Regions from separate parts of the Paenibacillus sp. Marseille-P2973 genome, predicted to be linked through region 2. Evidence: riboswitches for the same ligand, from Rfam matches in the RefSeq annotation. Region 2 holds a riboswitch; each other region holds the start of a gene.

Region 1 (10,372 bases), on a different contig from region 2:
CACCGGATCGACGACGAGGCGTTCCCAGCGGAAGCGCCGGACCTCTTCGGCAACGGCATGAATGATGTCGGCGTTAAACAACATGCCGGTCTTCACGGCATCGACGCCGAGATCGCTGCCGACAGCCCGGATCTGCTCCGCTGCCGCTGAGGCCGGCAGCGGGTAGACCCCGCTGACACCGAGCGTGTTCTGCACGGTGACCGCCGTGATGGCCGACATGCCGTAAACGTTCAGTTCCTGAAACGTTTTGAGGTCGGCCTGAATCCCGGCTCCGCCGCCGCTGTCCGATCCGGCGACCGTCAGCGCCTTGGCAAGGCCGTGGCGGGTCACACCAGGCCCCCGGCCGTCGCCGCCTGGATTTCCCGGACGGAGGCGTAGCCCTTCAGCGAATGCGGATGCAGCTTCGCGAGCTCATCCAGGAAGGCGGTCTGGAAGCTGCCAGGGCCGAAGGCGGCCGTTCGCTCGGCGGCGCGGGCAGCCGCCGTGCCATAGAAGGCCAGCCCGGCCGTCCCGGCGAGCAGCAAGTCCTCCTCGACCGCCGCAAAAGCGCCCAACACCGACGTCAACAGGCATCCCGTGCCGGTTACCTGCGTCATCAGCGCGTCGCCGCCGCTGATCACCCGGCACAGCTTCCCGTCGGTGATCACATCCTCCCGCCCGGTGATGGCTACAACCGTTCCCAACTCCTGGGCGGCCCGGACCGCCAGGATGGCGTTGTCGTAGCTTCCGCTGTCACCGGCGTCCACGCCTTTGATCTCGCGGGTCTCGCCGATGAGATGCGCAATCTCGGCCGCATTTCCCCGCACCAGCGAAACCCGCACCTCACGCATGATCCGCAGCGAGGATTCCGTCCGGAATCTCGTTGCCCCGGCCCCGACCGGATCAAGCAGCACGGGAACGCCGTTCTCGTTGGCCGAACGCCCGGCGATGATCATCGCCTCCACAAGGTCGCTGTTCAGCGTTCCGATATTCAGCACTACCGCGCCCGCGACTTTCGCCATGTCGGCGACCTCTTCCGGTGCGTAAGCCATAACGGGAGAGGCTCCCAGCGCGTAAAGCCCGTTGGCCGTAAAATTGGTCACGACTACATTGGTCATGTTATGAACGAGCGGTTTCGTCTTTTGCAATTTGGCAAGAAGTGAGGACAGTTCTCTTTCCAGCATACTCATATTGTTCAATCAACCTTTCTTTATGAAATAGATAGATTTGAAAAAGAAAATAAAGTCTGCCCGGCTCAAAACACCGCCGCCCGCATCGGAACGGGCCATTCTTCCTGCTTATATGCCATGTCCCAGAACAGGTATTCCAGTTGGCAGCTATGCATAAAATGCTCCTTCATGCGCTCCCGCTCCGCCGCGCCGGCCTCTTCCGCCCATAAATCCACCTGTTTGCGCAGCTTCACCGTGGTATCACCCGCGAGCCCCCCATAAAATTGAATCCAGTCATAGAAGGGATGAGACGGCTCTGGCCGGACTTCCTCGATCAGCCTTTGGCCGATTTCCAGGTATGTCCAAGGGCATGGCAGCAGCGCCGCCAGCATTTCGCCAAGACTTCCTTCATGGGCAACCGTCAGCATATGTTTGATGTAATGGTGCGCGGAAGGAGCAAGCGGATAGCCCTGCATTTGCTCATATGTCACCCCCGCAGCGGTGCAGAAATTTTGATGCGGATGAACCTCGCTGTGCAAAATAAAGCCAATCTGCTCATTAAACATTTCAATATCTTCCCGCCGCGTGCATTTCGAAATCGCGATCCCGTAAATTCGCATATACGCATTCAAATATTCATAATCCTGTTTGACATAATGGATCAGCTGCTCCCTTTCCAGCTTTCCTTCCGCAATTCCGCGGACAAAAGGATGCTCATAGATCGCGTCGAACAGACCATCCGCCTCCCGGCGTACCTCCTCGGTAAAGTTCACCAACGCCCACCTCCGGTAAATAGTTTTAGAATAGGAATCCGCATACCAAAAAAACCGCCCCGGAAACGGAGCGGCTTCATCTGCAATATAATACGAACATACGTATCGCCTTTGAAGGGCCGGCTCCACTTCCCTACGCTAGTACGAACTAGATCAGGTTCAAAGGGTCCAAGAATTCGTCTCTTGTCTCAGCCGTTTAACGGCTCCCCTAGTGGATTTCCTATTCTATTGATACATACTGTACCCCAGGCTTACAAGATTTGTCAAACACGTCGCGAGGGAAGACTCTTTAATTACTTCTTATCCACCTGCAGCAGGGTAACATTCTTGATCGCATAAGTGTCTTTGATCTTCTCTTCCGAAATGACCTTTAATTTGACCAAGCTCGCGATTTTACCGGAATCCGGCTTGGACAGCATTCGCCAAAGCTCGAGGTCGGGCAGGGCTTCGTACAACCGGTTCTCATCGTATTCCCTCCGGTTTTGCAGGACGAGCGTTACCTTATGGCTTTCGAGATCCAGACCGGTCGTATCCTGATCCCGGCAGTAATCCAGAATGGCTTGGCGAAGCTCCCCCAATTCCCGGTCCAGCTCTTTCTGCTGCTGTTTTACCTCATAATAACGTTCCACGATCTTGTCCAAAAATTCTCACGCTCCTTTATATCCCATGGATATGCCGAAGCGTGCGATTTTAGGCCAGCCGGCCGCTAAACCTTATTCACTTGGCTTCCGCCCGTTCATGCAAGGGCAAGGTGATCGTAAACCGGGTCCCTCCCCGGTGGACGCTCTTCAAGGATACTGTTCCCCCAATTGCCTGAATCGCCTGATAGGAGAACGTAAGGCCAAGCCCCGTCCCTCTGGCCTTGGTGGAGAAAAAAACAGAGCCCAACTTCTCGATTTGGTCCTTCGTCATCCCGATCCCATTGTCTTCTATCGTCAACACGGCTTCTCCGCCAACTGCCCCCAGTTCCAGGGTCACCCTTCCCTCCGTGGAGTCGTAGCAGGCTTCAATCGCGTTCTTGATCATATTCATAAGTATCTGTTTGATTTTCTCGGGATTGGCCAGAATCCATATCTGGCCTTCCGGGATCTGCCCTTCCAGCGCGACATTGTTCATATTCGCATAAGGGCGCATCACTTCCACCGTTATTTTCAACAGGTTCGACAGATCGGTCGATTCTTGATGATCCGTCAAGGGCTTTGAGATGGAAAGATACTCCGAGAGTATATATTCGGTACGTTCCATTTCGCTAACGCAAATATCTATGTAACGATTGACTTTATCCCGTTCCAGCGAGGATTCGCGAATCAGCTTGAGGAACCCCTTTACCGCAGTGAGCGGGTTGCGTACCTCATGAACCAGCGATGCGGCTACCTGGCTAATCACCAAGACTTTTTCATTTTGCGCGTATTCGATAAACAGCTCCTTATCCTTCACTGCCTTTTGAAACAACGAAATCAGCAGCCAATTGCCGATAAAGTTCTGGACCGGAACAACAAATATATGAAACAACAGATTATTTTCGATAGGATCCGGATTATACAAATAGACGAACAGGAGCGGTACGAAGAAGAAAATGAAGCCCGCCAATAATACGACGGGCACTTTTTGCCTGGCAGCCAAGTACATCCGACGTAAAGCCAAGGATAGGGGAAAGATGATCAACATGATCACCATCGCAATTCCCATCCCGTCGCCGCCCAAGTACAAACGGTACAGTACAAATTCCAGCAGCAGAATGAGACCTGCAGGCAAGCCGCCGAAAATGAGTCCGAAGAAGAGAAACACATACCTTATGTCATAATAGTACCCGGTCACTGCGCTTGCCCCGAAGGTCATGGAGAAGAACAAGCAGATCGCAGTAGTAATTATAATGAATTTCCGCGAGTAATTCCGGGGCGAATCCCGGTAATAAACATTGAACATCAGAAAGGGCATAAGGGCAAAAAATAACTGGAGTATTATTTCCTTTACAATGGTCATCCGCAGTCACCCTTCATTTCCAGGACATTAAAATTTAGTTGTATAATAATTCCATCCTACTATCTTTAAACCCTTTAATTCCCGGCTTAACCAAGCAAATCACCAATTATTTACCGCATGTTCGATAAACGCTACCATCTCCTTAATTTCCAGGACCCGACCGTCGTCGAGCACGGCTTTTCCCGTAAACGTACCGAACAACTGATGGCATTTATTGTCCACGAACAACAGCTTCGTCGCCGTCTGCTGGTCATAAATCGGCGTGAACTCCATCTCGAATCTTCCGTCATCGCTCGTAATTCTTTTCTTGGACATATAGCCGCCGGCAGGCAAATCATAGATGACCCGGCCCAGCTTATGGGCCTTTCCGTCATAGAACAGCATATTTTCCGTGGCTGCCGACGTGTTGCCGAAGCCATGGCCAATGTTGAAGCCAAAGCGTTTCCCGTCCACATAGCAGCTGCCGTTTCCCCAAAACCATTCGTGACGGAACGGCCATACCCCTCTACCCCAATCCAGCAGCCCAAAGGAAGAATCCGGCTCAAAACGATACTCCTTACCGTCAACCTTTACAGAGCCTGTAGCAGGCATGCAATTAATCTTATGGTTGTAATAAAAATAGGAGCGATGCTCGTCAAAAGGCGTGGCGATGACGAGCGACGTTTTGTCGGGCTGGGACAGGGCGACGTCGACCTCCATCCTCGGCAGGTTCCCGCCGCCGCCGGCCCGGCAAATCAGTCTTCTTCCGCCTTCGTACACCTGAAATTGCATGAACATATCTTTCCGGCTGTAGGTCAGATCCCCTTCTTCGGCGGATAGCGGCATACGCAAACGGTTAAACGGCAAGGCAAGCATCCGGGAAACCTCATAATGCTTTCCGGTAGCAAATTCAAACAGCTTCACCGCAATACTGCCTGCATAAGATACATGTCCGATCGTAAGCTGCAGACAGTAATCGTCATTGGACACCTGATAGAAATCCCATTCTTTGATTTTCCAGGGTGGTACCTTAATTCCGGAACGGTTATAATTCAGCACGGCCTGTGTCGAATATCCCTTCTGCAAAAGAGAGCCGTTGCCGTCAAGCAGGTCCCCCGGCGTAACGATCTGATGTTGATAGTTTTGTTGCATAGCTTTAGCCGCACCTCCATATGAGTATGATTCTATTTTGGTTCCGAAGCATCCGACTGCAGTCGCATCTTGGCGAATCTCCCCGCCGGGATTAACGGCAATACCGTAAGAATCGTCACCAGCGCCGATACAAGAAAGAGCGTTTCGGTCGGCACCATGCCTGAAACTCCATCAATAACCCTGTGTACTCCGTATTGCGTGATCACGAATCCCGAAAGCAAAGGCCCGATCACCATGGGCAGACAGACGGCAAACACCATTCTGATCCCTTCAAATTGCCCCCGTTGCTGCTCGGGGTACAAATTTTTGACCCAGGCGGTCACCGTTTGCATCATCAGGACATAGCCGATTCCGGCTCCGAAAATCCCGATCAACAGCACGAAATGACTGGAAAACCGGGAAATGATAAGCAATCCTGTAACATTGGCCAGCACGGCAAACAGGATGACGGAGGCGAGCTTGCCTCGTTTGATGAATCCGGCAGCCGGCAACGTCAGGAATATGGCGGCCACGAGCCCGATGCCCTGTAAAGCGCCGGAAAGAGAGTAGCTCATGTTGAGGTAGTTGTTAAGATAGATAGTAATGTAGGGGAAATAGACATTAAAAGCGGTAAAGAACACGGCGTTAATCACGAACACCCAAAATAATTCCTTATTCTCCAGCACCGTACGTACCCGGAACACTCCGGCAAACTGGCGCCAGTAGCCGCCTTCCAGCTTCCTTGCCTTCAAACCCGGGTCATCCTTCAACATGAACAGCGCGAGTATCCCCGTCACCGTTACCATACCGCCCATCATCGTAAAAAAGGGAAAGAAATCAAGGGCATCCACCAGCATTCCGGATACGACGGCCCCGAATATCGTAGCCAGCACCGGCATGGCGGCAAAAGCCGCGCCGAGCTTGCCCCGGTTATGCACATTTGAAATGTCCGTAGTCCAGGGATTGTATCCGGCATCATAACCGGTCGAGCCGAAGAAGCTCATGACGGCATCGGCGGCTACGATGACGACGATGGCGATGATCAAGGGATTTTTGGGGATAAACTCCGTCGCTCCAAAAACCATCGTAAATACACCCCAGCAAATATAACCGACGGCGATAAACGGCTTCCTCTTTCCGGCCCGGTCCCCCCAGGTCCCGATCAAGAAGGTGGTCAGCGTAGATACGATCGCGCTGATGCCGACCATCCATGAAATAATGGACGGATCTTTGGCGATTTTGGCATAAACAAAGGTGTTGAACCAGGAATTTTCGATGTTCCAGCAAACCTGCCCCGCCATGCCAAGAATCCAGATCAATGTCCAATTTTTTGACGAAATGCCCCCGTTTTTAATAAACCTCAACCCCTTCCATCATGTCGTTACGCAGCTCGTTCAGCAAATCGTCATGAAGCTCATTCAGCAACCCTTCGTCCAGCTTGACGATTTCCCGGTCATAGGTCAGAATTCCGTTTAGTTCGGTCTCGACATCGGTCAGTTGGGTATAGACGGCAGCGGCTACCCCCTGATTGAGCAATGGTTTCAATTGCTTCTTGATCAGTGAGGCATAAGCGGCGTTCAGCGCTTCCCGGCTCTTGAACTTCCTATATCCGAAGCCTTTGCCTTCCCGCCACACATGCGCCTCCTCCATCAGACTGTAGCCCCCATATTCGGAAATCACGACCGCGCGGCCGCCGGACTTCTTCGGCATTTTCAGCTTGCGAAAATAGATATGCACGCTCTTGAAATCGCCCGCCTCTTGATCATGCCAGCCGCTGGCATGGTCCACCGGACGGGACGGGTCATAGGCCTTGAGCCATTCCGCAATGTCCGCGGCATCGAATTGTCCCCAGGCTTCATTGAACGGAACCCACACCCCGATGCACGGGACATTGTACAATGCGTCCACCATCTCTTTTAATTCCTTGCGATAGTTGTCGCGGTTTGAGGTTTCCGACCTGCCCAAGGCCTTATACTTGTCGTCTTTCACTTTGATTGCGCTTACAAAATTAGGGAGGATGAAATGATGCAAATGGTTCCAGCCCCCGCCGCCGTTAATCATGTCCTGCCAAACAATCAGTCCGAGCCGGTCGCAATGATAGTACCACCTGGCGGGTTCGATTTTAATATGCTTCCGCACCATGTTGAAGCCGAGCCTCTTCACGGTTTCGACATCATAAGCCAGTGCCTCGTCACTCGGAGCGGTATATAAACCGTCAGGCCAATACCCTTGGTCCAGGACACCATGCTGGAACAGCGGCTCCCCGTTCAGGAGCAGTCTGACTGCGCCGGCCTTATCCTTCCCGACACGGAAATCCCGCATCGCAAAGTAACTTTGTATCGTATCGAGCGTGCTTCCGTCTTCCGCATGCAATTGGACGGTTAGATCGTACAGAAACGGGTTGTCCGGGCTCCATAACTTCATTTTCGAAAAATAAAGCTTCAGTTCCCCGCCAACCGGACTACCCCCGGTTGCGGCGATTTCGCCATCCGCATAAGCTATCGCCTCAATGCGGTTATGTGCGGAATCGGATCCACCATTCGCAGAATCAATATGTATAAATACGGACAACTCCCCGTCCGCCAGGTCGGGCACCAGCCGAAAGGAGGCGATATGCGCTTCGGGAACCGGCTCAAGCCATACAGTCTGCCAAATCCCCGAGACGGCCGTATAGAACAGCCCCTTGGGATTCAAAGCCTGCTTGCCGCGTTCTTGCCCGAACGTGTCCGTCGGATCCCAGACCCGAACAATAATCTCTTGCTCTTGACTCCGCTCCGCATTTCCTGCATTCAAATGCTCGGTAATATCCAGGGAAAATGGGGTGTAACCTCCGGTATGTTCTCCGGCTTTACGCCCGTTGACCCAGATTTCCGTTTCCCAGTCCACCGCCCCAAAATGCAGCAGCAGCCTTCGCCCTTTCCAATTGTCCGGCACGGAAAATGTTCTCCTGTACCACAACAATTCCCCGGGACCCAGCGGTTGCTGCACCCCTGACAGAGCCGACTCTACCGGAAATGGAACCAGAATTAGACCGTCCCACAAGTCCGGTGTACCGCTCCCTTTCGCCCTGGGAGTGATCGCATATTCCCAAAGCCCGTTCAAATTCATCCACTCGTCCCTGACCATTTGAGGCCGCGGGTATTCCGGAAGCACTCGCTGCGGGTCGACCTGGCGCCCCCATCGGGTCTTCAGCCCTGCTCCGGCTTTCCAGCCGGACTGTTCCGTCCGTTGCATGTCATCCCTCCTTTTCTGCCTTGCATAATAGCAATTCTAATCTATATTTATTGTTTTGATAATCCATGAATTCCTCGCAAAAAGAGCGGAACCCGATATGCACCGGATCCCGCTCTCACTATATTCTCTAGCTCCATATTTCCTCGGCAATTTCCTTGATGAAGGCCAGCTTCCGCCACTGTTCTTCCTCCGTCAACAGATTACCTTCCTCCGTAGAGGCAAATCCGCACTGCGGGCTGAGGCAAATTTGGTCCAAGCCCACAATTTCCGCTGCTTCTTTAATGCGGGCGACAATGACATCCTTGTCCTCCAGCACTCCTGTTTTGGAAGAGAACAATCCCAAGACGACCTGTTGATCCTTTAGCTCTTTCAGCGGTGTAAAATCCCCGGCCCGCTCTGTATCGAATTCAAGATAATAGCCGTCGATATGCTGTATTCCGAACAACGTTTCCGCAACCGGCTCATATCCGCCAGACGAAGCCCAGGTGGAGTAGTAATTGCCGCGGCATACATGGGTCGTTACGACCAGGTCGGACGGCAATCCCTCAACCGCCTCCTGATTTACGCGGGCATACAGCTTCGCGATTTCGGCCGTATCCACCCCCGCACCCTGCATCGTTTTAGCGAATTCCCGGTCACAGAGCATGCCCCATGTGCAATCATCCAGTTGAATGTTGCGGCATCCTTCCTCATAAAAAGCAAGAATCGCCTTATGATAAGCCTGAGCGGTATCTCTCGCCAACTCGTCGGTGCTGCTATAATACTTGTCCGTACTTGCCTTGTTCTCTGGACGGAGCAGCTCCGCCAGGAACTGCGCTGGCGCCGGAATCGTCTGGCGGGCAACGACGTCGTCTCCTGCCGCTTGCTTCAAGAACCGGAAGTGCTCGACGAACGGATGGTCGGAAAATCCGATTTTCCCGTTCAAACGCGCGGTTTCCGCTCTTGTCTCAATGCCGTTGAACTGGTAGCCTTTTTCCGATCCTGCCTTCTCTACGCCGTCCAGTCCCCACATGAAATCCAAATGCCACCAGGAACGTCTGAACTCTCCGTCCGTCACGGCCTGAAGTCCGGCCGCTTTTTGCTGCTCGACCAATTGGATAATTTCGCGATCCTCAATTTGCTTCAGCTCGGCCTCCGTAATCTCTCCTTTGCCGAATTGCGCTCTGGCCTTCTTCAAAGCCTCCGGCCGCAAAAAACTGCCCACTACATCAAACCGGTATGGCGCCGCCTTTCTGGATGTTCCTTGAACCGTCGTCACGTTGCACATGGCTGATATCTCCTCTTCACGATTGAATTTGAATTCGTTAAGAGAAAAATACCATACCTTTCCGGCTATAGAGTAACTCTAATAAGCTATAACTGGTTATAGCCAAAAGCTATATCTATCTTTTTGCTAGCCCTGGGTAATCTTCACGGACTCCTTCAGAGCCTCGACGTATGCCAACGCCAACTTGGAAAGCGTCGCATGCTTATGACAAATCCAGCCGACATTGATGCTCTCACTGCAATCGAGCGGGACTGGAATAATTTCGTTTCCATTGAGGTCCGAACTGAGCACGCCTGTAGAAATCGTGTACCCGTTCAACCCGATCAGCAGATTGAATAGCGTCGCCCGGTCATGGACCCGGATGCTCTTCGGATGCGACAACGTACTGAGAATTTCCTCGGAGAAATGAAACGAGTTGTATTCCCCTTGGTCAAAGGACAAGTACGGGTATTCCCGCAATTGGTCGATCGTCACCATCTCTTGCTTGGCCAGCGGGTTTTGAATGCTGATAAAAATATGCGGCTTCGCCACAAACAGGCTGTTGAACTGCAGTCCCGCTTCTTTTAACAGCTTGTTAATGACCTTGGCATTGAAGTCGTTCAAATAAAGGATGCCGATTTCACTGCGCCGGGACTTCACGTCCTCGATAATTTCATGCGTTTTCGTCTCGCGCAGCGCCATCTCATATTCCGCATGCCCGTAATCTCGCACCAGGTTCACAAAGGCGTTCACCGCAAAAGCATAATGCTGGGTAGAGACCGAGAAATGCTGGGGAGCCAGCTTTCCGTCCAGATAACGGTTCTCCAGCAGTTCCGCCTGCTCGACCACCTGCCTTGCATAACTCAGAAATTCCGAAC
Region 2 (10,372 bases):
ATCCGTCCTCTCCGACCGTGCCGAGAAATCCGAAGCTCATCTCTTTCAAAAAGGCCTCGACTTCCTGTGCTTCCTCTACTTCAAATTCTTTTCTTCTCATTTCAGTTCCCCTCCGCTTGAATGGGTTGCATTTCGATTTCGAACAACCCGTATATTTCTAACAGTTTATTTCCGGAATTGACATAAAAAAAGAACCAATTTACATTAATTTTAATAGTCCACTTTAAAAGTTAGAGGAGGGTTTGGTTTGAACTTCTCCATTCCGTTAGATGTTTATAGCGAGCAGTACCGGTATAAATATCTCGCTTTATATCATGCGATCCGGGCTGCCATTCATGACGGAACTCTCCCGGCGGGCACGCGTCTTCCTTCTTCTCGGGAATTGGCTGAGATCTACGGCTTGTCCCGGGGAAGCGTGGCCCATGCTTACGACCTGCTGCAAGCGGAGGGTTACGTCCATTCCGAGATGGGAAGCGGAACGTTCGTGTCCAAGGTAATGCGGCCCAGTGCAGAGCCCGGCGGGGAGGCGGCGGATATCTGCTTGTCCCCCTGGGGGACAAGAGTGATGGAGCAGGCGCCGCCGGATGATCCGGGAAGTGGCGAGCCGGAGAGCGGTCCCGCGGGCGGCGTCATTTCGTTCAAGGACGCCGGACCATCGGCGTCCGCATTTCCGCACGCCGAGTGGAAGAGCGCGCTCGCCTGGGCCGCCCGGGAGAAGCGCGGCCCAGGCGGCGGACCCGCCGCGGACACGGCGGCGGGCGATCCGGAGCTGCGCGGCGCCATCGCAGCGTACTTGCGGCGCAGCCGCGGCATAGCGGCAGATGCGGAGCAAATCTGCCTGTTCAATGGCTCGATGCAGGCGATTATGCTGCTCACCCAGCTGCTGCTGGGTGAGGGCGAGCAGGCCGTGCTGGAGGACCCGTGTTACCACGGGATCTCCAAGGCGGTGGCCGCCTGCGGAGGGATCGCCGTCCCCGGGACGGTGGACGGGGACGGCATCATCCCGCGCGATTGGGACGCGCGGGTGCTGTTTGTAACCCCCGGTCGCCAGTTCCCGACCGGGGCGGTGCTCTCGCCTGAGCGGCGGCAGGAGCTGCTGGCGTGGGCCGCGGCGCGGAATGCCGTCATCGTCGAGGACGACTATGACACGGAATTCCGCTGGGGCGGCCGCCCGCTGGAGCCGCTCAAGGCGCTGGACCGCGATGAGCGCGTCGTCTATATCGGCTCGTTCTCGAAGACGATGTTCGCCTCATTGCGCATCGGTTATGCCGTGCTGCCCCGCAGCCTGGTCCCGCCGGTCCTGCTGGCCAAAGGGCTTTACGAGCCGGTGCCCCCGGCCCGGCTGGAGCAGCGGGCGCTGGCCCGCTTCATGCGCCGGGGCGATTACGAGCGGCATCTGCGCCGGATGCGCAGAATTTACAGCGCGAAGCAGGAGTTGTTCCGCCGCACGCTGGAGGCGGAAGTCCCTGGTTTATTCGCGCTTAAGCAGGCGGATGCGGGCCTGTTGTTGTTTGCGGATTGGCGGCATTCGCCGGAGGAATATGCGGCTTTTAAGAAGGCGGCCCGGAATCGTGGCGTGCAATTTAGGGACGGTGACGTTTACCGGTTGACCCCCGGCCCGCCTGCCGCTTGCTTCAGCCTTTCCCATCTGGAAGACGACCAAATCATAGAAGGCGTATTTCGAATGGCTCTTGCGTGGAAGGATATTTAAGAAATTTGCGAATAGGAGTATAATCGAAATAATACTTGCTGTATTTTTATGCAGGTATCATTCAAATTCTAAGAGTGCGAGTTCAAAAAGTCAGGTTTTCAGGACCAAGAAGGTTGGATGAAGCTAGGGACTGAGTAGCGGAGCGTACATAAGGTACGTGAGCAACGGAAGGCCCGGCTGAATTCAAGATTCGACGTCGAATCCGCTTCATGATCTGCTACGTCGTGGAAAGATGACTTTTTGAACAACCTCTAATAGTCTTCAGGAGGTAAGGAGATGCTCCATATATCCCCGTCCTCGTTCATTTTGAAGCCGGCCTTTGCCAAGATCGTATGCGAACCAGGTTGGAAATGGCATAAGCGGGAAAAAGCGCTGCAAAACTACGATTTATTCTATGTATGGAGCGGCGAAGGTACGGTGGTTTTGAACGATCAACCCATTCAGGTCGGCCCGGGAAGCTGTTTTTTGTTCCGCAAGGGCGATCATACGAGCGCTACGCATAATCCGCAGCGTCCGTTAGTTTTAACTTATATTCATTTTGACGTCGACGAGCCTGTCACCGAGGTACCTTCATCTTACCGGAAGCTGGAGGATAGGCTGGATTTTGAATACATGCTTTCGCGTTATGTCCGGCTGTTTTTGGTTAAGGCGTACGGAGCCGAAGAGGAAGCGCGCCTCATTTTAAAGCAGCTGCTGATTTATTTACTCCGGGAAGAACGGGAAGTGCCCCGGGAGAAAAAAGTAAGCCATCAACTGAACGAAGTGATTCAAGAGGTGGCGAATTATTGCTCGCAGCACCCGGGGCTGCCGCATAAAGTGGAAGATTTAGCGGCGCGTGCCGGATTGTCGCCAAGATATTTCTCGATTAAGTTCAAGGAAATTATCGGGTTATCCGTGCAATCCTACATTATCAAGACCCGGATCGACCGGGCCCAGCATCTGCTTTTGCACGCCGGCATGAACGTTACCGAGGTGGCCGACGCGCTTGGATACCGTGATATTTTCTTTTTCAGCCGTCAGTTCAAGCAGTATACCGGAAAAAGTCCGTCCGAAATTCGCTGATTCTTGTTTCACCTTTATTCTTGGCGGGTAATTGTTTTTTATAGCCGAGGTCCGGGAGGAGGTGTACAGCAATGAGTAAGAGACGGCGGATGCGCAGCAGAGCATGTTCAGTACCGGGAAGCGGTATTTTTCGTTACCGTTTTCGTCGGCCAAGACGGTCCGACCGGGATGATGAAACCTGGTTTTAAGCCGATTGGCTGGGATATGATATGTCATTTCCAACATTAATTTCATGCGCCGGGAATTACGATTCCGGTGTTCAAATAAGATATGATTGATAAAGACGGTCGATCGGAGCTTGCTCTGGACGGCTGTTTTTTTATGGGGTTATTTAGAGGCGGCTGTCCTTCCGACTTTGGTCCAGGAGGAATCTGGTCTGCAGCCAGTGTTCATTTATCCTCCGGTGGATTACGATAGTAGCATCGATTTATATGAGCGCACAAGAATACATAGAGAACCCCATATGAGGAGGACAAAGAATGAATACAAAATATAAACCGTTAGCGATTGCGGCGGCGACAGCAGTATTGGTTATGCTTACCGCTTGTTCGGGAGCGAACGAAAAAGCGAAGGAAATCGCCGAAGCGGCGACAGGGGCGATCGGGCAAACGGTAGAAAAAACCGTCGACGGTCAGGTAGAAAGACTGAAGGAAAACGGAACGACGCTGGAGCTTTCGGCTTCGACACAAGGCGATTCGGCTTCAAAGCTTACGCTGGATAACAGTGTTGGAAATGTGGAGATTCAGGGGACGAAGGGAAACGAAGTTACGGTAAAAGCGAAGATTTGGGCGCACAAGAGCACCTTCCGTAAGGTTGATCTGCAAGAAGTGCTTGATCAGGCGGCCGTATCCATCACCCCTGAAGGAGAAGGGCTTATCGTATCTACACATGCGAAGGACGATCCGGACCGAAGTCTTTGGGAGTGGGCAAAAGAGAAATACAATTATTCCGAGTTCAGCATTGATTACACGATCGGTCTTCCCGAACATATTACCGATTTCCGGGTGACCAACAATGTCGGAGACATCACTCTTACCGGGCTGAGCGGAAGCTATGATGTTGATAATGACGTAGGCCGAATTGTAATTGTGGATGCGGGAATTACGGGTGAATCGAAGGTGAACACCTCAACGGGCAGTATCGAGCTTAGCATAGGACGGATGGAGAGCGGCGGGAATTTATATGTTAATGCGGATATTGGAAGCATTGAAGCCACGCTGGCCGATTCGGTGAACTGCGATCTGGAAACGAATGCCGATATCGGCGGGGTTGATGGGGCACCGAAAGGCAAGAGCAAGCGGGGAGACGGAGGTCCGCTTCTGTCGCTGAACGCATCCGTAGGGGCCATTACCGTAAAGTAACTGGCCCCTCGGGTTATTTGGAAGGCGGGTAGAAGCGCCCCAGGAGTTCGCCCATCTTGACCTTTTGGCCGACGGCGTGCTCCGGGGACGGCTCGAAGGTGCCGTTCTCGGTCAAGAGCACCACTGTGGAGCCAAATTCGAAGTAGGCCAGATCGTCGCCTTGATTCCATATCTCGGCTTGATCGTCGGTATAGCGGATGCTGCTTACGTTCATCGCTCCGACCTTGACCACGGCAATCTCTCCGCGTTCATGCGATATGTAGGTTATCAACCTCTCGTTGCGGCTGAGCACGTATTTCATATTCCGCATGCTGAAATCATTGACGGGATACACACGGCCTTTAATATGCTCGCTTTCCACCAAGGTACCGGCTACGGGAGCGTGAATCCGATGATAGTCGGTCGGGCTCAGATAAAGGACAAAGGCATATCCATGCTCATAGGTCTGCGCATGCGGTGAATGGTTAAGCAAATCTTTCAGGGTGTAATCCTGGCCTTTGACATTCAGAATCGTGCCCGACCGGATTTCCCCCATAAAAGTAATGAGCGCATCGACCGGACTGATCAACCCGCCTTCCAGCTGAGCAATCGGCCGCATGCCGCTCTTTAGTTTTCTCGTAAAAAATTGGTTTAGCGTACGGTATTCTTTCAATTCCATCTCTGCCTCATGCAGCGGAATACCGTATGATTTTGCGAACCAAGGAATTAAATAGCGGCTCGCTTGCGAATGCGAGAACCGGCCCATTAGCCTGGAAATCCACTTTCGGGAGGTCAGTTCTGTCATCCATTTCATCCAGTTTGCGGCCAAGTCGTATCCCCCTAACACCATGATCAACGGGACAATAATCCCTTTTCCACTTCCGCTAATATTGACATAGAATAGGCTTGAAATCAACTGCGAAAGTGCCTTCTTGTTTTTTTGCTTGATTATTTGGAAGGTTCTAGAGTATATTTATTCCAATCGCATAAGGGATACGGGGGCTTGAGTGAATCAGGCTGAGATGGCAGCTTAACCCGCTGCAGACCGTTAATCTGAACTGGATAATGCCAGCGTAGAGAATCTAACGTTCCGGAATGCATGTTTATTACTCATGCTTTTCTCCCGTGGACCTAGCAACCGTCTGAGCTTATTCAGCCGGTTTTTTTGCGTCCAAACCACTATTTAGTCAAAAGGAGGATTTATCATGCAAGAGAGTTTGAATCAAGGAAATGGCCCTGGGGCGCCTATTCCCGCCCAGAGAAGGGGTCTGAAGCTGAGCGACATTCTGGTGACGATACTGGTATCGCTTGTGCTCGGAGTAATCTATCACTTCTGGTCTTCCGTCTACAAGCTGTTTTCCCCATTGTTCTTTCAAGCGGACGAACTGGTCTACGGCATGTGGTTTATTGCTGCAACCCTCGTCTTTCTGCTGATTCGAAAACCCGGTGTAGCTGTTCTGGCCGAAGTGGCGGCGGCCCACGTGGAGATTTTGTTCGGGAGCGAATGGGGGATTCAACTGGTGCTATACAGTGTGCTCCAGGGGTTAGGAGCTGAGCTCGTGTTCGCTTTGTTCCGTTACCGTAAATTTTCCGGCTCCGTGGCTGCTCTGGCGGGAGTCGGCGCCTCCGTGGGCTCTCTGATCCCCGATATTTATTACGGTTACGTCGCTGACTATAGCACTTGGATGCTCATTGCCAAATACTCGATGCGTGCAGTCAGCTCCGCTTTGATTGCCGGTTATCTGGCCTATGCTTTGGCTAAGGCGGTAGAAGCGACCGGCGTCACCTCGCTGCTTCGGCCCGTTGCGGCGAAGGATTACGCCGCATTGGAAGATTAACGATGGATCTTTTGCGGAACAACGCCACAGCATCAAGTACATACACGGAATTCAATACGGCTGCGGCGGTTCGGGATTTACGTCTCAAATATCCTGAGACGGACTCCTTTGTGTTTAAAGATCTCTCCTTCTCGGTCAGGCGCGGAGAGAGACTGCTGCTGCTTGGGCCAAGCGGCAGCGGAAAGTCAACGCTGCTGCAGGTGCTTGCGGGCATCATTCCGGGGCTAGTGGAGGTGCCTATGAGGAGCTCGGAGCAAGTGATTCCCCCATCGTGGGGAATGCTGTTCCAAGATCCAGATACTCAGTTTTGCATGCCTTTTGTTGATGAGGAACTGGCCTTTGTGCTGGAGAATCGGGGAATTCCAAGAGAGGAAATGCGACCGCGGATGGTAGATGCTCTAGAACAAGTCGGGCTTCATCTGCCGGAGATTCATCTTCCGATTGATTCGTTGTCCCAGGGAATGAAGCAGCGGCTGGCCCTCGCTTCAATTCTGCTGATGGATCCGGAGGTACTGCTGCTTGACGAGCCTTCCGCTCTGTTGGATCCAGAGGGGCGAAGGCAAATCTGGGAGGCAGTTTCCCGGGTGGCCGAGGGAAGGACACTCATTATTGTCGAGCACCGGATCGAGGAGGTGCTTGATCTGGGGCTGGTGGATCGGGTAGCCTTGTTCGGCCCCCAGGGACAATTGTTGGGGCAAGGGGCTCCGGAGGAGTTGTTTGTCCGCTGCCAAACGGAATTGGAGGAATACGGGATCTGGCATCCCGGCGTCTGGGATCGTTTTCGGGCATCGGAAGGCCAAGCACAGGAAGCGGAAAAGGGGATCATGCCTTGGGCCAATTCCACCCGGCTGACTGCCGGGGAACCATTACTCCGGCCGGTTATCGAGCTTTCCGAGTTCCAAGGCTTTCGCGGGGACCGCACGGTTATTCAGATCGAGCGGGCTGAAGTGTACCCCGGGGATTTCATTGCGGTTACGGGCCCGAACGGGGCCGGAAAAAGCTCGCTCCTGCTTGCGCTGATGGGACTGCTTCCCTCCGAGGGAAGCTATCTTCTATGCGGTGAACGGTTCGACGGAAAGAAGACTCGAACCCGGCAAATCCTGGCGCTGTCGAAAAAAATAGGATTCGTCTTTCAAAATCCCGAATTTCAGTTTGTCGAGAACCGGGTCGACCGGGAAATCGGTTTTTCGTTAATAGAAGAAGGGTTCTCTTCGGAAGAGATTCAGCGGCGAGTAGATCATGCGCTGGACCAATTCGGTCTTGTCGGATTAGAGCTGCGTCATCCGTATCAATTATCGCTCGGACAGAAGCGGAGATTGAGCGTGGCGGGAGCAGCTGTCATGGAGAGACCGGTGCTGCTGCTTGACGAGCCGACGTTCGGGCAGGATGCCGTGAACACTTTTGCTATTTTGAATTTGTGCGAGGAAATGCGGCGTAGAGGAACAGCGGTCGTGATGGTAACCCACGAGGAACAGATTGCGGAAGCGGTAGCGACACGCCGATGGGAAGTCAGAGAGGGGACCCTGACCGATTGCGGATATACGAATCGGGGATCCTCACTTCCGCATAAAGTGTGCGAGACCGGCGCGGTAGAGGTATTGCTATGAAGAAATGGCTGAATCCTTCCTTTACGACATGGATGCACAGAGCCAATCCGGTACTTAAACTGGTGCTTGTCATCCTGCTCTTTTTCGTGGCTTTGTTTACGCATCGGCTTGATTTTATGTTCTACCAGGCGGTGATGTTCACGCTGCTGCTGTTCTGGCAAAGCGGATATGCCTTCTGGAAGGTGTTGTTGATCGTGCTGTCTTTCGGATTGGTGTTTATATCGTCTTCTTCGACGATGATCCTTTTCGGTAAAGGGGATGAAATGTGGTGGGAGTGGGGGTTGATCCGGATTACGGAGGAAAGCTTCTATCGCGGCATTCATATCGGGTTTAAATCCGTAACCTTTGCGTCGGAGGGGCTGTTGTTTGTTCTCACGACATCTTCTGTGGATTTGTTCTATGCTTTGATGCAGAAAGTAAAGCTTCCCCCCAAATATGCGTACAGCTTTATGGCCTCGATCCGGCTGCTACCGATGGTTTGGGAAGAATTCCTGATCCGGCGGAACGCCCTCCGTATCCGGGGAGCGCGGAGTCTGAAAGGGCCGCGGGGATGGTTTGCCGGCATCAAGATGTACGCGGTCCCGTTGCTGTCCCAGAGTATACGGAGAGCCCATCGCGTGGCGGTAGCGATGGAGGCGAAGGCTTTCAACGGGAACGGCCGGAGATCCTACTATTATCCTTCGCTATTCACGCGCTATGATCCGCTGGCCGCTGCGGTATTCGCAGCGGCAGTAGTATTGGCCCTGATGCTTAGCGACGTTTTCCCGCTGTTTCACATTGCGGATGTCAGGTATTCCGCCAATCCGTAATAAGCGTTCATCATGTATTCGCCATGTCAGGGCTTTTTCCGGTAAGACTTGTGTTTTTTGCTGTACAGAGTTATCCGCGAGGGCCTGAATGATGCTGCAGCAAATAGCGGGCAAAAGCCATAGGCTGCTGGTAGGTGTCAAACCATATTTCGTTCATGCCGGCTTTACGAAATCCGTAACGCTGGTCTCTGCCGTTGCATTCAATAATGTAAATCCGCCCGTCATTGGTAATTCCGATATCCATGCCCAGGTCGGCGAGCAGAGGCAACCGGCCGGACAGGTAAGCGGCGGCCGCAAGGGCTACAGTCTGGCTGTCCGCAAGGACGCGTGCTGCCGTGGATGGCGGAAATATGCGGCGGAATAACGAAGCTGCCGGAAAAGCGCTGCCTCCCTGGGCAAGATTGGAAAGGAAACGGCCGGGAGCGGAAACCTTGGCATATAGCCCCGTTACGCCCCAGTCTCCGGTCAGTCCCCGCTGAACGGTTACGCGGACGTCCAAGGGGCGGCCATCCGTTTCAGCCAGGGGCAGTCTTTCCTGTATCAAGTATGGAATTTGCGTGATTCTTCGCTTCACCCAGATTGGTAATGGAGTTCGCTTATCAAGACGGAGCGCCTTCCACCGGTCTACTGTCCGGCGTCCCTTGTAGAGCAGGCACCATCCCCGGTTGTCCAGCTTCAGGCGCATAATTCCGCGGCCAACCGAAGCGCTTGCCGGTTTGAGCAGCAAGTCGCTGTAGCGCTGCATCATCAGGTCAATATTTCCCGGCGTGGCGCGCAGGGAAGCAGGCAGATGATACGAGAGTCGGGGATGCTCAGCCAGCAGTCGGTGGATTTCATCTTTGCCATACCGGTTGTTGTGATTGTAAATGGTTATTCCCTGCTGCTGCAGGCCCCGGATTTTCCCCAGCGCGGACGGCGCTTTATAGATCGCACGATTATGAATAACCGGCGGGGTTTCAATGAGCGCTTTCCTGAATCTATCGTTTTCTTTCAGGTAAACGAGACTTTTGCCGGATTCGGGATGGATATCATCCAGACGCAGATAACAAGGTTTGAGATCGTATCGGGCGGCGGCTTCTTCGTAGAAGGGTAGAGCCTCCTGACCGGTTCTGCCTTTCCCTGCTCCCTGGTGTGCTTTGGCGTTTAACAGAATACCGACATAATCGGGCGGCATGTTCCTCCCTCCTTCTGCAAGTCTGAAATCTCCTTTGACCTTGTTGTGGCTCCCTTTAATTTATGTTGTTCGTCCCGATTCAGCATGGACGGATGAGGGAAGTCAACAGCCTGATTTGACTTAGCAGGGTAATTCGTAATTCCACATACTTCGGGCCGGAGAATTCCGGCTTTTTTTGTGCCTGCCTTTTATAGCGATTGTTAAGAGAAAACTATGGTTTGATGTTCGTACACTTTAAAAAATAAGTCACACCGGATACGCTCGCATCGTATAACTACAATATAAGTGCGTGTTCAAAAAGTTAGGTTTTTAGGACCAAGAAGGTTGGATGAAGCTAGGGGCTGAGTAGCGGAGCGTACATGAGGTACGTGAGCAACGGAAGGCCCGGCTGAATTCAAGATTCGATGCCGAGTTCTCATCATGATCAGCTTCGTCGTGGAAAGATGACTTTTTGAACAACCTCTATAAGAAAATGGAGGCAAGGAGGGAGTATTCCCGTGAGTTTCCGTAAAGTAGCGGTGGTCACCCCAGGATCGTTCGTGATTCCTTCGGGGAGGAGCAGCTCGGTGGAGCGTGTCATTGAAAAGATGGTTCCGCTGGCCTCAGACAGGCTTGATATTCGGATCTTTGGCAGAATCGGGAAGGATCCGGCTTCCCCGCAGGGGCTTGGAGGTGTTCCCTGCTTGAGAGTGCCGGGCGGGAGTTCCTATTTTCCATCGGTACTTCGCCATCTAAGGTCCTGGCGGCCCGATGCGGTCGATGTCCATAATCGGCCTCTTCTGGCTTACCGGATCAAGCAGAGGTTGCCCGGTTCGGAAGTGTTCTTGTCCC
Region 3 (10,372 bases), on a different contig from region 2:
TGGCTAAAGGCGCTGCTGGACAAACATCCGGAAATTTATTACCACTCGACAAGAGTCGCCATGTTGGCTGAGAAGATAGCGGTACCGCTGAAATTGCCGGAACGGGAGACCGGGCAGTTGGTCAGAGGTTGCTTCCTGCACGACATCGGGAAGACCTTCATTCCGAGGGAAGTGATTACCCAGCGTGAGCCGTTGACTCATGCTCAATGGGAAGCGCTTAAGCAGCATCCTGTGATCGGTGCAGCGATGGCGGAGAGCAATCCGGGATTCGGTCCGGAAATTGTGCAAATCGTAAAGCACCACCATGAACGCTGGGACGGAAGAGGGTATCCTGACGGGCTTGCCGGAGAGGAAATTCCGCTGGGAGCACGTATCTGTGCTGTCATTGACGCGTTCGATTCGATGACGTCGAACCAGCTCTACCGCCGGAGACTTAAGCTGAGCGAAGCCAGGCTGGAACTAATCCGGCATGCAGGCACCCAGTTTGATCCGGATGTCGTTCATGCGATGATGGGCTTATCCGAAGAAACGTTGGAGATTTACTCCTTGTAAAAATGAGAACGCTTAAGTAACAAGCCAATCCGAAGAGGCGGAGGAAACCGTCTCTCAGATTGGCTTGTTACTTTGTTCTTCCTTCATTCGCGCGCTTATTTCGCGTTTAAGCTCCAGGAATCCGGGGTCCTCCATAACGCCTTCACTCCGGGGCCGGGCAAATGGCACATCCACCCGGTGGAGCACGGAAGCCGGACGGCCGGAGAATAAATAGATCGTATCGGATAGCAACAGCGCTTCATCTACACTGTGCGTGATCAGAAGCACGGACCGCCGGCTTGTTTCCCACAGATCGAGCAGCCAGCGCTGCATATCGCTGCGCGTCAGCTCGTCCAGGGAGCTGAACGGCTCGTCGAGGCATATCACTTCCTGCGGAGCGAGCAGTCCGCGCAGGAAGGAAGCCCGCTGCTGCATGCCGCCCGACAGCATGTGCGGGTAGGACTTCTCGAAGCCGCCGAGACCAGCCCGGACCAGCCACTCCCGGGCTTCCGCACGGGCCGCTTCGTTGGCGTCACCCGAAATTTCCCGGGCGAGCAGTACATTGTCCAGCGTATTCCGCCAAGGGAACAGGGCCGGTTTTTGCGGTACATAGCTGATAAGCCCGCGCTGACCCGTTACTTCCCGCCCGCCCATGCGCACGACCCCTTGGTCCGGCTCCAGCAGGCCCCCGATCACATGGAATAGCGTGCTCTTTCCGCAGCCGGAGGGACCGATGATAGAAACGAATTTTCCAACTGGCACGGTCAAAGAAATGTCGTTCAGCACCGGCAGCTGCTGGCGCCGTTTACGAAAAGCAAGGCTGATTCCCTGAATCTCCAGCGCGGCGGTATCGGTACCCGAGACGGAGGCGGATTTTTCGGTATTCATCATTGGCGAAAGCCCCCTTTTTATTTGTCTTCCTTCAGAGGTTTATAACGGACCAGCCATTTTTCCAACAGGGCGATCAGCGCAAACATGGCAAGGCTGATGGTTACTATGATGGTGATGGCCACGAATATTTTGTCCGTGCGAAAAGATGATTTCTGCAGCATCATGTAATATCCGATGCCTTTATCCGCTCCGATCCATTCGGCGATCACGGCCCCCATGACACTGTATGTGGCTGCAATTTTGACGCCGGATAGGATGGAAGGGAGAGCATGGGGCACCTCAAGTTTACGGAATATCTGGCCTTTGGACGCGCCCGCCATTCTCATATAATCCAGCATGACGCGGTCGGTACGGGTCAGCCCGTCCATGGCCGCGACGGCCACCGGAAAAAAGCAGACCAGGGTGATCACGATAATCTTCGGAAGAATGCCGAATCCGAACCAGATCATGAGCAGAGGAGCGAGCGCGATCGTAGGTATATTCTGACTAAGGATGATCAACGGATAAAGCGACGATTTCAGGAACGGAATATAATGAAGCGAAAAAGCTACCAGAAGCCCGGTTCCGGTACCGATGGCGAAGCCTAACAGCATAAGCCGCAGCGTAGCCATCGTATGCTTCCAGAGGCCGGCCGCGCCGCCCGTGGCCTCCCTGACGATATCGGAGGGGCTGGGGAGGATCCATTTTTCAATTTGAAAAATGGAGGTTGCCGCCTGCCAAACGGCCAAAAGCAAGATGACCGCCACTAAGGGCGGCCATATGCTGTTCCAGAGTCGGCGGAGCTTCATGGACGATATTTCTCGGTCAGCTTGTCCATGCTGACGCCTTGCGGATTGTAAGAGATTTTAATTTGCGAGATGATCCCCTTGCTGCCGAATTCCGTTACCGCTTCATTCATTTGCTTGACGATGGCCAGAAGTTCTTCCAGATCGCCTTCCATTGTCGTTTCCAGCGGATTGACCTGATACTTGACGCCGGATGCTTGAATAACCTCGATAGCGCGGTCGACATAAGGGATTACGTCTTCACCGTTCGGTGTTTTAGGAATGATTTGAATGCTGAGAAGTGCGTTTGGCATAATTGTTCATCCTCCAGACTTTTATTTAAAATAGGGCATTTATAGTGCGAGTTCAAAGTAACCTCTTATATTACTCAGGCAGAAATTCGTTGGTAAAAGCCTTGTCGGTATCCAGTTCTTTCTCGATCAAGCCCCGCTCATGCATCCAATCGGAGTAGTTCTGCCATACTTCGCGTTTCTGTTCTCCCCAACGGGCCGCGTCATCCTGGTATTTCGGGCTCAGCCATTTTTGGCTTGCCAGGACCAGTTCCTTGTCCAAATCCGGAACCGCCTTAAGCAGAATGTCCGCGGCTTCCTCCGGATGCTCGATCGCGTACTCATAGCCCTTGGAAGTGGCCCGCATAAAGGCCTTCACCAGCTCAGGGTCGTTTGCGGCCGTTTTTTCATTCGTTACGATAACCGGGGTATAATAATCCAGTTTATCCGTATAATCCTTAACATATTGCATGTCCAGCGGCTCGCCGCGCAATTCGGCTTCAATTCCCGTCCACGCATAAAAGATCCAGGCAAAATCGATATCCCGTTTTACCGCCGTAAAATAATCGGCTTCGCCCATATTGACGAATTTTACTTTGCCGACATCGGCCCCGGTCTGGTCCATAATCGATTTCAAGATCGCTTCCTCGACAGGGGAGCCCCAGCCGCCATAGGTTTTGCCTTCATAATCTTTAGGAGTTTTGATGCCCCGGTCTACCGGAGCCGCAAAGCCCGAGGTATTATGCTGAATGACTGCGGCGATCGAAACGAGCGGAACGCCTTGAGTGCGGCCCTGGGTCACGCCCTCCTGGTAGCTGATGCCGAAGGGAACTTCGCCGGAAGCTACCATGGCGTCTGCGCCGCCGGATCCTGGCAAGAGAATATCGACGTTCAGTCCTTCTTCTTCATAAAAGCCCTGTTCTTTGGCTACATAAAGACCGGTGTGGTTCGTGTTGGGACTCCAGTCGAGGACGATCTTAACGTCCTGCATGGATTTGGATGGTTCCTTGCCGGATGAGGCTGCTTCGTTTCCGGCCGCTTTGTTTGCCTTGCCGTCGCTTTGGCCGCAGGCCGTCAAGGCCGCGATCAGAAGTCCGCACAGCATCAGCAGCGTCCATTTTGTTTGCTTCACAGAAATTCTCTCCTTTTCGGATGTGGAATTTCCGCAGTTTCTCGTTCAATGCATTCCTGAAAACACTCTGTTGGCGGCAGCGTCCTCTGGGATCCGGATACAAAAAAAGCGCCCCGGATCGGGACGCGTAGGTTCATGGCTACGAAAAAACAAGCTCCATGCTAAACATTCTTCCTACGCTGGCATTACCCAGATCAGGTTAAAGGGTCAGTGTCTTGAGGACACAATCTCAGCCGGCCAATTTCCAGCTCCCCTGAACTATAAACTGCGGATTACACTAGTCATTATAGTCCGGCATCAACTTTCTGTCCAGCAAACTTGGTTTTGATTTGCTTTTTACATTCCGGCAGAGTATAATGAAAACAATTGAAGTTTTAAGAAGTGATATTCAGATATTGAAAAGAGTGTCAATTTTTAAAATGAACTTTTTTCAATATGTGAATTTTTTTATGTAAAAAAGGATCATGTTAATCTTTAAACAGGAGGTAATCTTTCATGGAAACAGGAACAGTAAAATGGTTCAACGCTGAGAAAGGCTTCGGCTTTATCGAAGTTGAAGGCGGAAATGACGTATTCGTTCATTTCAGCGCTATCACAGGCGAAGGCTTCAAAACGCTTGATGAAGGCCAACGTGTACAATTTAACGTTGTTCAAGGCAACCGCGGACCGCAAGCCGAGAACGTCGTAAAACTGTAATGCAGGCATAACTGCTCTTAACGCGTGCGTTAAGGGCAGTTTTTGTTTTTTTTAAGCATACGGTTGATGGTTTCCGGGGTTAGTTACTCATAGAGGTGCTTGGGCAAAAGAACTTTATAGGAGGTAATCATGAACTACCGTAAAAAAACGATTGAAGAAATTCCTGAAGAGAACACGCCGGTATGGTCTTGCATGAGCGAGGATTGCAACGGATGGATGAGGGATAACTTTGCGTTTGACTATGTTCCGGTATGTCCGCTGTGTTCCTCTGAAATGGTGAAGGGAACGAAGATGCTTCCGCAACTTATCAACACCAACTCCATGAAAGTGGACCGTTAAACCGGTCCGGATTTGCCTATGAATCATAATAAAGCTGCCTCCGGGGAATACAGGGGGGCAGCTTTTTTGAATTTATAGAACTCTTATGTAATTTTAAGCGCTAATATCAAGACCCGCTCTTGGTTTTCCAGTACAGGATGGCCAGTTGCGTCCGGTCGCGGACGCCGAGCTTGCCGAGAATATCGGTGACGTAATTTTTGACCGTTCCCTCGCTTAAAAACAACTGTCCGGCGATCTCCTTGTTGGACATGCCGTCGGCAATCAGCCTAACCACATTTTGCTCCGCAGTCGTTAATCCCGCCTCGGTCAGCTTGACATCGGATGGAGCTGGAGGAGCGGGGCGCAACAGTCCCGTCAATTTCCGCGCCACATCCGGGTGAATGAGCATGCTTCCGCTATGTACCGTTTTGATACCTTGAATGATCCGGTCGGGAGGGATGTTTTTGAGTAAATATCCGCTGGCCCCATTCCGCAACGCTTCAATAATAAATTCATCATCGTCAAAGGTCGTCAGTATCAGTACTGAAATGCCGTCAGACAACGCTTTGATCTTCTTCGTTCCTTCAACCCCGTCGCAGACGGGCATGCGGATATCCATCAGCACCACATCCGGATAAGGCCCGCGCCCGATGATCTCAGCAGCCTCAGCTCCGTTGGAGGCCGAACCGGCCACCTCGATTTCAGGATCCAGACCGATCAACAAGGTCAGGCTCTCCCGGATGAAAGGGTCGTCGTCCACAATAAAAACCGTCAGATTCGTTGTCGTCATAAGGCGTTTCACTCCGATCTCCCCATTGAGAATTATATTATCTCTTCATGCCGCACAACCGGCAGTCTTGTTGTTATCGTAAAGAACGGGCTCAGAGAGATATCCAACTGACCGCCCGCCAAAGCGCAACGCTCTTTCATACCTGTCAGCCCGAGGCCTTTCGTCTCGGATGGCATCGTCTCCGGCAGGGCGCCGTCATTGCTAACCGCCATGCAGACTTCACGATCTTTGTAGGAGATGACGATGTTCACGGACTCGGGATGTCCGTGCTTCAGCGCATTGGTGACAGCTTCCCGGGCGTTTTTGTACAGGATCAGTTCCTGGCTCGGATACAGGGCATAAGGATTTCCCTCCACCGTCAAATTGGTCCGCAGCCCGGTCTCCCGACCGACCTCTTCCAGCATGCGTCCCAGGGCGTGAATTCCCGAAACTTCCTCGGGAAGCTTCATGCGCCGAACCGCCGCTCTCATCTCGTCCAGCCCGGAAGTCAATTGATCGCGAATTTGCAGCAGCATAGTCATTCCCTTGTCCTGATCCTTCGGGATAATCTGAAGCGCCGCTTCCATCATCATTTTAGCCCGGATCAGACGGTGACCTACATCATCGTGGAGCTGGCGGGAGATACGGTTTCGTTCCTCCGCCTGCGCTGCTCCTTCCACTTGCTTGGTGAAAAGCAGCAGCCGGTTTCTCGTTTCATCCAGCTCGTAATGCTTTTTGCGGAGATCGTCGTACCGGGTATCGGCCGATTGTTTATTTGTGGCGAAGTTCCGGAGAAGAGCGAGAAGGAGCCCTGTGATCAAAAGGAAAAGATTGCTGGCCGCAATCCACGGGAGAGGCTGACCGTAAACGGCATAGTTAAGCGCGGCAACGTGAAAGCCGAATAAGACCCAGCGGGAATAGGGGTGCGGCAGCCGCATATATAGAAACACCGGAGTGACGGCAGCGAAATCGGTCAATTCGCCATAAGTCTTGCAGAACCAGGCCATATACATGATTTGTACGACCGAAAGGACCGCAAGCGGAGCTTCGAATACAAAAATCTGGCCCGCCACAAGGAGGCCCAACAGGCATAAGACCCGAATTAAATACAGCCCGTATCCGGGTTGCGAGAGCTCGTAAATCTGAAGGAAGCAGGTAATCAGGGCGATTCCGTAAGCCAGCGACAGCAGGGTTCGTTTAGGCATATTCCCCAACCTTTTTTCTTATGTACTGCAAAGCTGGATTCATTATAGCACAACACCGTTTCGGTAAAAGTCCTTTCTTCAAGAAGAGGTGACTATGGTCACCCGCAAGTTATGACCATCTCTACCTTCGGAAGCGGAGGGATCTTGATAGAATGAATACAGGAATTGGGAAAAGAAGACGGAAGGCGGGGAAGAACGATGGCTCTTGTAGAGATGAAAGATGTGATTAAACGTTATGGGGATAAACTGTCCGTGGATCATTTGAATCTGTCCATTGAAGAAGGGGAGATCTTCGGGCTGCTCGGTCCGAACGGGGCCGGCAAAAGCACCGCGATCAACATGATCGTCGGGCTGCTGCGGATGGATCAGGGAGAAATTCGGGTTGACGGCATTTCCGTTAAAGAGCAGGTGCTCGAGGTCAAGCGGAGAATCGGACTTGTGCCGCAGGATCTGGCGTTATACGAAGGAATGCCGGTGGCCGACAATGTTGCCTTTTTCGGGAAGCTGTACGGCTTGCGAGGCCGGCAGTTAAAGGAACGCGTCGCTGAATCGCTGGCCTTCGTCGGCTTGGCGGATCGGGGAAAGGAATTGCCAAAGACATTCTCCGGCGGCATGAAGCGAAGGCTGAATATCGCTTGCGCGATTATGCATCGTCCCAAGCTGATCATTATGGACGAACCGACTGTTGGCATTGACCCGCAGTCCCGTAATCACATCCTGGAGTCGGTCCGGGAATTGAACCGGTTGGGGTCCACCGTGATTTATACAAGTCATTATATGGAGGAAGTGTCCGCCATTTGCGACCGGGTGGCGATCGTCGATCAGGGGCATGTGATCGCGTGCGGAACCCAAGGAGAGCTGCGGGAACGCGTGGCCGACGAGGAGAAAATCAAAATCAAGGCTACTGGGATTAACGATCAGGTTATCGGTGAACTGCGGATGCATCCGCGGATCTCTCGGGTTATGCAGGAGGGCAACGATGTGGAGCTGTATACGCCTTCGTCCCAAAACGATCTGCAGGACATTCTCTACATCTGCGCCAAGCATGACGCCATCATCCATTCCGTCGTGTGCGAGCAGCCTACGCTGGAAACGCTCTTCTTGAATCTGACCGGGCGCACGCTGCGGGATTAGGGGGACGGTACGATGAAATTATGGACGATTTTGTGGTTTGAAATCCGCAAGCTAATCCGGGCGAGGGTAGTGTTGCTAAATCTGTTTTTACTCCCGCTCCTGCTAATCTTTATCTTGGGGAATGCCTTATCCGCCGTGTTTGACTCCGGAGAGGATATCAAGCTGGATAAATCCGTGGTCACCTTGGTGAAGCCGGCGGGGGAAGCGGCTGGAGATTTCGGATTGCAGGAATTCCTAGATAGCCCGGAGATCAAATCTTCGATTGAAGCCCGCAGCGGGGTTAGCCGGGAACAAGCGGAAGCTGACCTGCGCTCGGGAAAAATCGACTTTGCCGTAGTAATCCCTGAAGGCTTCGAAGCCAATGTCAACATGGGGCAGCCTGCCCACTGGGAATATATATTAGGGAAAGACCATCTGAAAAACCATGTTGCCACCATGACTTTCGACGCTTACCTGGACGAAGTGAACCGGATACAGGCATCGGCTATCGTATTAGGACCGGAAAAGGCGATCCCGGCTCAGGCGGATGCGGAGAACAACGCAGCCTTTTCATATGTCGAGAATGCTTCATTGAACGAAAAGGGCGATTCGTATTCGGCTTTTCAATATTACGCGGCTTCCATGCTGATCATGTTCCTGCTTTATTCCGGGTTGATGGTCAACGAGAGCCTGAACAGCGAAATCGAAGGAAAGACGTTATATCGGTTGGGTTCGATGCCGATTAGTCCACTGCAGATTTTTGTAGGGAAAATATTCGGAAACAGCATCGTTACGCTTCTGCAGGCCGCGGTCATTATTTTTGGGACCTCCTGGTTGTACGGGGTTAAATGGGGAGCCCATCCGGGGTATCTGCTTGCGATTTGCGTATTGGTCGTATTGTGCTCTATGATGCTTGCCGTTACCGTCTCTCTTTTAAGCAAGTCTCAGACCACGGCGAACGCGATCGTGCAGTTTATTATCATTCTGATGACTTTCCTAAGCGGAGGCTTCCAGCCGATTCCGGTAGATCTGATTCAGAAGCTGAGCGAAGGAACCGTAAATCACTGGGCGCTGCAGGGGATATTGCGCATTATGCTGGACGCGGCTCCGTCAGAAATTTTACACCATATTCTGATGCTGAGCATCGTCGGTGGCGTACTACTGCTGATTGGCATGATTTCGTACCGGAAGGCGGGATATCAATATGAATAGTTTGACGATTGCCTGGAATATGATCCGGCAGATCGCCGGCACGAAAAAGGGGGCACTCCTTCATATTCTGCTCCCTTGCGTGGTAATCACCCTGGCGGTTGCCTTGATGGGGCAGCAAGAGTCCAGTAAAGCACGGATTCTATACGTGAATGAGGATGGCGGGACAGCAAGCACGCATTTGCTGGATGAATTGAGGGCGAAGCCGGACTACATGCTGAAAGAGATAGAAACCGAAGAGGCTATGAAAAAGGAGATTACCGGGAGCAAAGGCGAAGCCGGTTTTGTGATCCCGTCCGGGTTTACGGATGGCATCTTGTCCGGCAACTCCAAGGTTGTACGCATGTATGAGCTGAAAATGAGCGAAGCGTCGATCACGCTCCGGTTGACGCTCCAGCAGTTGTCCCAGGGGATGGCTTCAACCGCAGGGCTGGCCGGGGACAAAGCGGTTTTCGGTACGATGCTGGAGCAGACGAGAAAGCATGCCGTAAGCTCGGTCAAGCACGATATGCAGATTTATCCCAAACCGGGATTGAATATCGTGACCGGTTTTACGCTTATGTTCTTGATGGGGCTCGTCAACAGCTCGGTAAGCAAAATACTGGAGGACCGCCGGCGCAGAACGATGGCCCGGGTATTCAGCGCCCCGGTTCGGGCCTGGGAGATTACGCTGGGCAATTTCCTCGGGAGCTTTGCCGTAGGAATTACGCAAATTTTGCTGGTTCTATTATTCAGCGGTTATGTCCTGCGTTATGATTACGATGTGCCGTTACTGCAGCATTTTATCGTGCTGGGTGCCTTTATGCTCGTGGCAATGGGCCTCGCAAGCGCGGTCGCGGGTCTGATCCGGAATCCGCAAAATGCAGGCATGCTTAACAGTCTCATCATTACGCCGACCTGTATGCTTGGGGGCTGTTTCTGGCCGGTTTCGTTTATGCCCGAATTTATGCAGAAGGCCGCGAACTTCGTTCCGCAAAAATGGACGATTGAAGCCGTAGAGAAGCTCTCGGCTGGCGGGGGGATGGGCAGTGTGACGCTGCCGCTGGCCATTCTGGGATTAATGGCATTAATTCTACTGGCGATCGGTTCGTCGATTCTCCGGCCTGCCGAGACTCAGGTGAGTTGATTTTTTTCCCGTATAGGTATTGAATTTAAGGTTATCTGCAGGCTTAAGGGTCGGCGGATAGCCTTTTTGTTTTTTTTGAATAAAGAATGTATGAATTTAACTTGGAGAAAAGGATTGCAACAAGGGGTGAAATCTAATATCTTGGAACTAATATGGACAACGATGCTACTGCAACCAAGAGGAGGGATATCCCCGTGCATAGTAATTTTAAGGTGGGATCCCAGATTCTCGACATTCCTTCCAACCGGGGGCAGAGAAGATTCGCTCTGCTGCTTGCCCTGCTTATAATCGTCATATCTCTGGCAGCGCTCCCATTCGGAATGAAAAA

What was found. Region 2 has a riboswitch for thiamine pyrophosphate ahead of KB559_RS17680 (ECF transporter S component). Riboswitches for the same ligand answer to the same signal wherever they lie in the genome.
Region 1: it holds a riboswitch for thiamine pyrophosphate, as region 2 does, so the genes downstream of both, tenA (thiaminase II) here and KB559_RS17680 (ECF transporter S component) in region 2, are expected to answer to the same signal.
Region 3: it holds a riboswitch for thiamine pyrophosphate, as region 2 does, so the genes downstream of both, KB559_RS12260 (ABC transporter substrate-binding protein) here and KB559_RS17680 (ECF transporter S component) in region 2, are expected to answer to the same signal.

Annotation. Positions count from the first base shown of each region.
Region 1 covers NZ_JAGQEH010000007.1:65,702-76,073, forward strand. The annotation lists gene thiD (bifunctional hydroxymethylpyrimidine kinase/phosphomethylpyrimidine kinase) at 1-330, opposite strand, end outside; gene thiM (hydroxyethylthiazole kinase) at 327-1,169, opposite strand; gene tenA (thiaminase II) at 1,235-1,921, opposite strand; TPP riboswitch at 2,035-2,141, opposite strand; gene KB559_RS15410 (hypothetical protein) at 2,215-2,562, opposite strand; gene KB559_RS15415 (sensor histidine kinase) at 2,639-3,904, opposite strand; gene KB559_RS15420 (DUF2804 domain-containing protein) at 4,004-5,035, opposite strand; gene KB559_RS15425 (MFS transporter) at 5,068-6,378, opposite strand; gene KB559_RS15430 (glycoside hydrolase family 2 protein) at 6,365-8,248, opposite strand; gene KB559_RS15435 (5-methyltetrahydropteroyltriglutamate--homocysteine S-methyltransferase) at 8,376-9,515, opposite strand; gene KB559_RS15440 (LysR family transcriptional regulator) at 9,642-10,372, opposite strand, start outside.
Region 2 covers NZ_JAGQEH010000009.1:114,142-124,513, reverse strand. The annotation lists gene KB559_RS17705 (pyridoxamine 5'-phosphate oxidase family protein) at 1-100, opposite strand, end outside; gene pdxR (MocR-like pyridoxine biosynthesis transcription factor PdxR) at 248-1,711, shown strand; gene KB559_RS17695 (helix-turn-helix domain-containing protein) at 1,988-2,773, shown strand; gene KB559_RS17690 (hypothetical protein) at 3,253-4,134, shown strand; gene asd (archaetidylserine decarboxylase) at 4,148-4,942, opposite strand; TPP riboswitch at 5,099-5,210, shown strand; gene KB559_RS17680 (ECF transporter S component) at 5,319-5,951, shown strand; gene KB559_RS17675 (ABC transporter ATP-binding protein) at 5,954-7,558, shown strand; gene KB559_RS17670 (energy-coupling factor transporter transmembrane component T family protein) at 7,555-8,367, shown strand; gene KB559_RS17665 (YheC/YheD family endospore coat-associated protein) at 8,438-9,541, opposite strand; gene KB559_RS17660 (glycosyltransferase family 4 protein) at 10,039-10,372, shown strand, end outside.
Region 3 covers NZ_JAGQEH010000005.1:28,620-38,991, reverse strand. The annotation lists gene KB559_RS12280 (HD-GYP domain-containing protein) at 1-552, shown strand, start outside; gene KB559_RS12275 (ABC transporter ATP-binding protein) at 607-1,422, opposite strand; gene KB559_RS12270 (ABC transporter permease) at 1,440-2,210, opposite strand; gene KB559_RS12265 (thiamine-binding protein) at 2,207-2,500, opposite strand; gene KB559_RS12260 (ABC transporter substrate-binding protein) at 2,571-3,581, opposite strand; TPP riboswitch at 3,763-3,873, opposite strand; gene KB559_RS12255 (cold-shock protein) at 4,104-4,304, shown strand; gene KB559_RS12250 (cold-shock protein) at 4,434-4,643, shown strand; gene KB559_RS12245 (response regulator) at 4,750-5,412, opposite strand; gene KB559_RS12240 (sensor histidine kinase) at 5,445-6,596, opposite strand; gene KB559_RS12235 (ABC transporter ATP-binding protein) at 6,795-7,730, shown strand; gene KB559_RS12230 (ABC transporter permease) at 7,743-8,921, shown strand; gene KB559_RS12225 (ABC transporter permease) at 8,914-10,044, shown strand; gene KB559_RS12220 (sensor domain-containing diguanylate cyclase) at 10,239-10,372, shown strand, end outside.